2 regions of the Streptomyces sp. NPDC019531 genome follow, and region 2 is predicted to be linked to the other one. Evidence: predicted binding sites of a transcription regulator. Region 2 holds the regulator's gene; the other holds the start of a gene.
What was found. Region 2 encodes HrcA, which represses chaperone genes, less so after heat shock. Its sites were predicted from a motif close to TTNGCACTCNGNNNNNCNGAGTGCNAA; they were not measured.

Region 1: a site for HrcA is predicted at 1,340-1,366, ahead of groL (chaperonin GroEL). Genes of this name have one in related genera too.

What each region holds. Positions count from the first base shown of each region.
Region 1 covers NZ_JBJDQL010000004.1:184,979-188,388, reverse strand. Annotated here, with positions in the region: gene thrC (threonine synthase) at 1-17, shown strand, start outside; gene ACI2L1_RS07075 (MoaD/ThiS family protein) at 129-404, shown strand; gene ACI2L1_RS07070 (cold-shock protein) at 848-1,054, shown strand; gene groL (chaperonin GroEL) at 1,530-3,152, shown strand.
Region 2 covers NZ_JBJDQL010000005.1:61,875-65,284, reverse strand. Annotated here, with positions in the region: gene ACI2L1_RS08295 (DUF3097 domain-containing protein) at 1-171, opposite strand, end outside; gene ACI2L1_RS08290 (MBL fold metallo-hydrolase) at 206-934, opposite strand; gene hrcA (heat-inducible transcriptional repressor HrcA) at 1,086-2,102, shown strand; gene dnaJ (molecular chaperone DnaJ) at 2,103-3,242, shown strand.

The DNA of each region.
Region 1 (3,410 bases), on a different contig from region 2:
AGGCAGGTCTCGCGTAGTCGTTGTTCGTCTGCGGGCCGGTGGGGGCTGGTCGCGCCCGCGCGGCGGTAGCCGCAAATCGAGCAGAGTCCCGCGCCCCTAAAGGCGATCACCTGACCGGAGGTCTGAACATGAGCGTTTCCGTCCGTATCCCCACCATTCTGCGCACCTACACCGGCGGGCAGGCCGAGGTGGCCGCCGAAGGTGGGACCCTCGCCGAGGTCATCGCCGATCTGGAGAAGAACCACACCGGTATCGCGGCCCGGGTGCTCGACGACCAGGGCAAGCTGCGGCGGTTCGTCAACGTGTACGTGAACGACGACGACGTGCGGTTCGAGCAGGGGCTGGAGACGGCGACGCCCGACGGGGCCGGAGTCTCGATCATCCCGGCCGTCGCCGGCGGGTGACCGTATGACTGGTCATTACCTTCGGTAACAGTAATTACCGAGTGTTCATCTGATTGCCCCCTCCGCGAGAGAAGCGGAGGGGGCAATTCTCTATGGTTGAGCGCGGTACAGTTGGGGAAGCTGCGGCTTTCTTCATGCCGCATGCATATGAGTTCTGGCTTCGCATGCGATGAGAAGTAGCCAAAGTGTGCGCGTCTTATGTGCCTTATGCGTCTTTTATGGGGCCCGACTTGCCCCGAATTCAGGCGAATTCTCGCTACATTCCGGACCCCTTCCGTCCAGAATTCTCGTCCGATTGACCTGTTGCAGACGGCAGTTGGACAGATACATTCAGCCGCGGTCGACGCGTTCCGGCGCACGCCCCCAACCATGTGGGGGGTGAGGTCTGACCCGGATCCGCGAAGTGCGGGTCCGTGCAAGGGCCAGTAATAGGGGAGTTAGGCATGGCTCAGGGCACCGTCAAGTGGTTCAACGCGGAGAAGGGGTACGGCTTCATCGCGGTCGACGGTGGTGCGGATGTATTCGTCCACTACAGCGCGATCCAGATGGACGGTTACCGCACCCTTGAAGAGGGCCAGCGGGTCGAGTTCGAGATCTCGCAGGGTCAGAAGGGGCCGCAGGCGGACATGGTCCGTCTCGCGACAGGCTGAAGCACGCGCCGGGTAACAACAGCGTCGTTCTTCGTTCTTCTTCGGAGGGCTCGTATCCCATGGGGAGTCATGGGTTACGAGCCCTTCGGCATGGGCGGGCGTTTGCGCAGTTCCCCGCCCCCTGATGCCTGCGGCTCGGCCGCTTGAGCGGTGCTCGACGACGGACACCGGCCACCCTGTGACTCCCCGGGGGCGCGGGGAACCGCGCGACCGGCCGCAGCGGACCCGCACCCGCCCGACGGGCCCGCCCCGACACATCACCAGGCGCCCGGTCTTCGGTAGCCGCTTGCACTCGACCATGCCGAGTGCTAATCATTGGCGTTAGCACTCTGAAGGTGAGAGTGACAACGAAGGACCGGGTCGGTGAGGCCCGCAGGCCGGATGGGGAAGGAACCCACGAGGCAGGCGAGCCGTCCGTCGCGGGCGCGGGCGCGGTCCGAAGGAATCACCCCCAGTCCTGGAGGGACCACTTCACATGGCCAAGATCATCGCGTTCGACGAGGAGGCGCGGCGCGGCCTCGAGCGCGGCATGAACCAGCTCGCGGACGCCGTGAAGGTGACGCTCGGCCCCAAGGGCCGCAACGTCGTCCTCGAGAAGAAGTGGGGCGCCCCCACGATCACCAACGATGGTGTCTCCATCGCCAAGGAGATCGAGCTCGAGGACCCGTACGAGAAGATCGGCGCCGAGCTGGTCAAGGAAGTCGCCAAGAAGACGGACGACGTCGCCGGCGACGGTACGACCACCGCGACCGTGCTCGCCCAGGCCCTCGTCAAGGAAGGCCTTCGCAACGTAGCCGCGGGCGCCAACCCGATGGCCCTCAAGCGCGGTATCGAGAAGGCCGTCGAGGCCGTCTCCGCCGCTCTCCTTGAGCAGGCCAAGGATGTCGAGACCAAGGAGCAGATCGCCTCCACGGCCTCCATCTCCGCCGCCGACACCCAGATCGGCGAGCTCATCGCCGAGGCGATGGACAAGGTCGGCAAGGAAGGCGTCATCACCGTCGAGGAGTCCCAGACCTTCGGTCTGGAGCTGGAGCTCACCGAGGGTATGCGCTTCGACAAGGGCTACATCTCGGCGTACTTCGCCACCGACATGGAGCGGATGGAGGCGTCGCTCGACGACCCCTACATCCTCATCGCCAACTCCAAGATCGGCTCCGTCAAGGACCTGCTCCCGCTCCTGGAGAAGGTCATGCAGTCGGGCAAGCCGCTGCTGATCATCGCCGAGGACGTCGAGGGCGAGGCCCTGTCGACCCTGGTCGTCAACAAGATCCGCGGCACCTTCAAGTCCGTCGCCGTCAAGGCCCCGGGCTTCGGTGACCGCCGCAAGGCCATGCTCGGCGACATCGCCATCCTCACGGGCGGCGAGGTCATCTCCGAGGAGGTCGGCCTCAAGCTGGAGAACGCGACCCTGGACCTCCTGGGCCGCGCCCGCAAGGTCGTCATCACCAAGGACGAGACCACCATCGTCGACGGCGCCGGGTCCTCGGACCAGGTCAACGGCCGGGTCAACCAGATCCGTGCCGAGATCGAGAACAGCGACTCGGACTACGACCGCGAGAAGCTCCAGGAGCGCCTGGCCAAGCTCGCCGGTGGCGTCGCCGTCATCAAGGCCGGTGCCGCGACCGAGGTCGAGCTCAAGGAGCGCAAGCACCGCATCGAGGACGCCGTGCGCAACGCCAAGGCGGCCGTCGAGGAGGGCATCGTCGCCGGTGGTGGCGTGGCCCTGCTGCAGGCCTCCGGTGTCTTCGAGAAGCTGGAGCTGGAGGGTGACGAGGCGACCGGCGCTGCCGCCGTCAAGCTCGCCCTTGAGGCCCCGCTGAAGCAGATCGCCGTCAACGCCGGCCTTGAGGGCGGCGTCGTGGTGGAGAAGGTCCGCAACCTCACCCCGGGCCACGGCCTGAACGCCGCGACCGGTGAGTACGTCGACCTGGTCAAGGAAGGCATCATCGACCCGGCGAAGGTCACGCGCTCTGCCCTGCAGAACGCCGCCTCCATCGCCGCGCTCTTCCTCACCACCGAGGCCGTCATCGCCGACAAGCCGGAGAAGGCCGCCGCGCCCGCCGGTGGCGGTATGCCGGGCGGTGACATGGACTTCTGATCGACCTCTGGTTGATCAACGTCCTTGCCGCGGGCGGCACTTCCCCGGAAGCGGGGTGTGCCGCCCGCGGTTTTTTCTGCGCTATGCTTGATCACGAGCCGGTCGACGTGAAGTCCCGTCGGTCGACTACGCGTCGGTGGTCCAAGGAAAGACGCCCCGCTTCCTGCGGGGAAATGCAGGTGCAAGGCCTGCCCGGCGCTCCGGACGAAGCCCGTCCCACATTCAGTGGGGCGGGCTTCACGCATGAGTGGCCGGTCT
Region 2 (3,410 bases):
GTGCTTGCCGAAGCGGTCCTCCAGGGTCACCGTGCCCGCCTCGCAGCGGATCACCGCGCCGCAGAAACCCGTGCCCGGCTCCTCGACCACCAGGCCGGGCTCGGCGGGCACCTCCGGCACCGGCTTGGGCTTCTTCCACGGAGGGGTCAGGTCGGCGGAGTACTGGCGCATTCGGATGACGATAAGAGAAGCGGGCCGGGGATCACTACGACACGCCGAAACGCGTGGCCAGCGCGTCCCGCTGCGCCCGCACGAAGGCCGCGTCCACCACCGCTCCGTGACCGGGCACGTACAGTGCGTCCTCGCCGCCCAGGTCAAGGAGGCGGTCCAGGGCGGCGGGCCAGTGCGGCGGTACGGCGTCCGGGCCCGCCTGCGGTTCGCCGGACTCCTCGACCAGATCGCCGCAGAAGACCACCTCGGGGGAGCCGGGGACGAGGACCACCAGATCGTGGGCCGTGTGGCCGGGGCCGACGTTCGCCAGCAGGACCTGCCGGCCGGCGCCCAGGTCGAGCGTCCACTCGCCGGAGACCTGATGCCGGGGGGAGACGAGGGCGTCCACCGCCTCGTCGGCGAGCCGGGGGTCCAGTCCGTTGCGCACCGCGTCCGCCCGCAGTTCCGCGCGGCCCAGCCGCCCCGCCAGCACCGTCTCCACGCCCACCGCGCCGAACACCTCCGCCCCCGCGAACGCCGCCGCACCGAACGCATGGTCGAAGTGGGGGTGGGTGAGCGCGAGATGGGTCACACGGTGACCGGCGAGTTCCTCGGCCTGGGTGCGCAGGAGCGCCCCCTCCGCGAGGCCGGAGCCGGAATCGATCATCAGGGCTGTGCCCTCGCCGATCACCAGGCCCGCCGTGCAGTCCCAGCCGGGCAGCCGACACCGCCCCACCCCGGTCGCGACCCGCTCCCACCCGAGCTCTTCCCAAGTCACCGTCATACCGCGACGCTAGCCGTACAACCCGTCATGCCAGGACCAGCCTTGCCCTGGGAGTACCCCACCGCCGTACACTGGCCGGGGAGCGCTGGCACTCGGACGGACAGAGTGCCAGGCGAGGTGACGAGGGACCGACTTTCTGGAGGTGTGCGCGATGCTGAGTGAACGCAGGCTCCAGGTGTTGCGCGCCATCGTCCAGGACTATGTCGGCACCGAGGAGCCGGTCGGCTCGAAGGCCCTCACCGAGCGGCACAACCTCGGAGTCTCCCCGGCGACCGTGCGCAACGACATGGCGGCCCTGGAGGACGAGGGGTTCATCGCCCAGCCGCACACCAGCGCCGGGCGGATCCCGACCGACAAGGGGTACCGCCTCTTCGTCGACAAGCTCGCCGGCGTCAAGCCGATGACCGCGCCCGAGCGGCGCGCGATCCAGAACTTCCTCGACGGCGCGGTCGACCTCGACGACGTCGTGGCGCGGACCGTGCGGCTGCTCGCGCAGCTCACCCGGCAGGTCGCGGTCGTGCAGTACCCGTCCCTTACCCGCTCGACCGTGCGGCATGTGGAACTGCTCGCGCTCGCCCCCGCACGTCTGATGCTCGTGCTGATCACGGACACCGGCCGGGTCGAGCAGCGCATGGTCGACTGCCCGGCGCCCTTCGGGGAGGCCTCGCTGGCCGATCTGCGGGCGCGGCTCAACAGCCGGGTCGCGGGGCGCCGGTTCGCCGATGTGCCCCGGCTGGTCGAGGACCTGCCCGAGGCGTTCGACGTCGAGGATCGGGGTACGGTCGCGACAGTGCTCTCCACCCTCCTGGAGACACTCGTCGAGGAGAACGAGGAGCGGTTGATGATCGGCGGCACCGCCAATCTCACCCGCTTCGGACATGACTTTCCCCTCACCATCCGGCCCGTCCTGGAGGCCCTTGAGGAGCAGGTCGTGCTCCTCAAACTCCTTGGTGAGGCCGGGGATTCGGGCATGACCGTACGTATTGGTCATGAGAACGCCTACGAGGGACTCAACTCCACTTCCGTGGTGTCGGTCGGCTACGGTTCGGGCGGCGAGGCAGTCGCCAAGCTCGGCGTGGTCGGACCGACCCGCATGGATTACCCGGGAACGATGGGAGCGGTACGCGCAGTGGCACGGTACGTCGGACAGATCCTGGCGGAGTCGTAAGTGGCCACGGACTACTACGCCGTTCTCGGCGTGCGCCGCGACGCGTCGCAGGATGAGATCAAGAAGGCGTTCCGTCGGCTCGCACGCGAGCTGCACCCGGACGTCAACCCGGATCCGAAGACCCAGGAGCGGTTCAAGGAGATCAACGCCGCTTACGAGGTGTTGTCGGACCCGCAGAAGAAGCAGGTCTACGACCTCGGCGGCGACCCGCTCTCGCAGGCCGGCGGCGGTGGCGCGGGCGGCTTCGGAGCCGGTGGGTTCGGGAACTTCTCGGACATCATGGACGCGTTCTTCGGTACGGCGTCGCAGCGGGGTCCGCGCTCGCGCACCCGGCGCGGCCAGGACGCGATGATCCGGCTGGAGATCGAGCTCGACGAGGCGGCCTTCGGCACGACGAAGGACATCCAGGTCGACACGGCGATCGTCTGCACCACCTGCAGTGGTGAGGGTGCGGCGCCGGGGACCTCCGCCCAGACGTGTGACATGTGCCGCGGCCGCGGTGAGGTGTCGCAGGTGACGCGGTCCTTCCTGGGCCAGGTCATGACCTCGCGGCCGTGTCCGCAGTGCCAGGGCTTCGGCACCGTGGTCCCGACCCCGTGCCCGGAGTGTGCCGGCGACGGCCGGGTCCGCTCGCGCCGCACGCTCACGGTCAAGATCCCGGCCGGTGTCGACAACGGCACGCGGATCCAGCTCGCGGGTGAGGGCGAGGTCGGTCCCGGTGGCGGTCCCGCCGGTGACCTCTACGTCGAGATCCACGAACTCCCGCACTCGCAGTTCCAGCGGCGCGGCGACGATCTGCACTGCACGGTCACGCTCCCGATGACGGCGGCGTCGCTCGGCACGAAGGTGCCGCTGGAGACGCTGGACGGCATGGAGGAGGTCGACATTCGGCCCGGTACCCAGTCCGGCCAGTCGATCCCGCTGCACAGCCGGGGCGTCACCCACCTGCGCGGCGGCGGCCGGGGCGACCTCATCGTCCACGTCGAGGTCCAGACCCCGACGAAGCTGGACCCGGAGCAGGAACGCCTCCTGCGCGAGCTGGCGAAGCTCCGGGGCGAGGAACGGCCCACTGGGCAGTTCCAGCCCGGGCAGCAAGGGCTGTTCTCGCGGTTGAAGGATGCGTTCAACGGTCGTACGTGAGGTGCGGGGTGGCTGCCGGGGGTCCGGGGGTCGGCCCCCGGGTAGGCACTGTCAGCCCGGGCAGCAAGGGCTGTTCTCCCGGTTGAAGGATGCGTTCAACGGTCGCACGTGAGCCGAGTTCACCATGGGTGCCCGTGGCCTATGCCATGGGAAGGGCGGATTCGGACT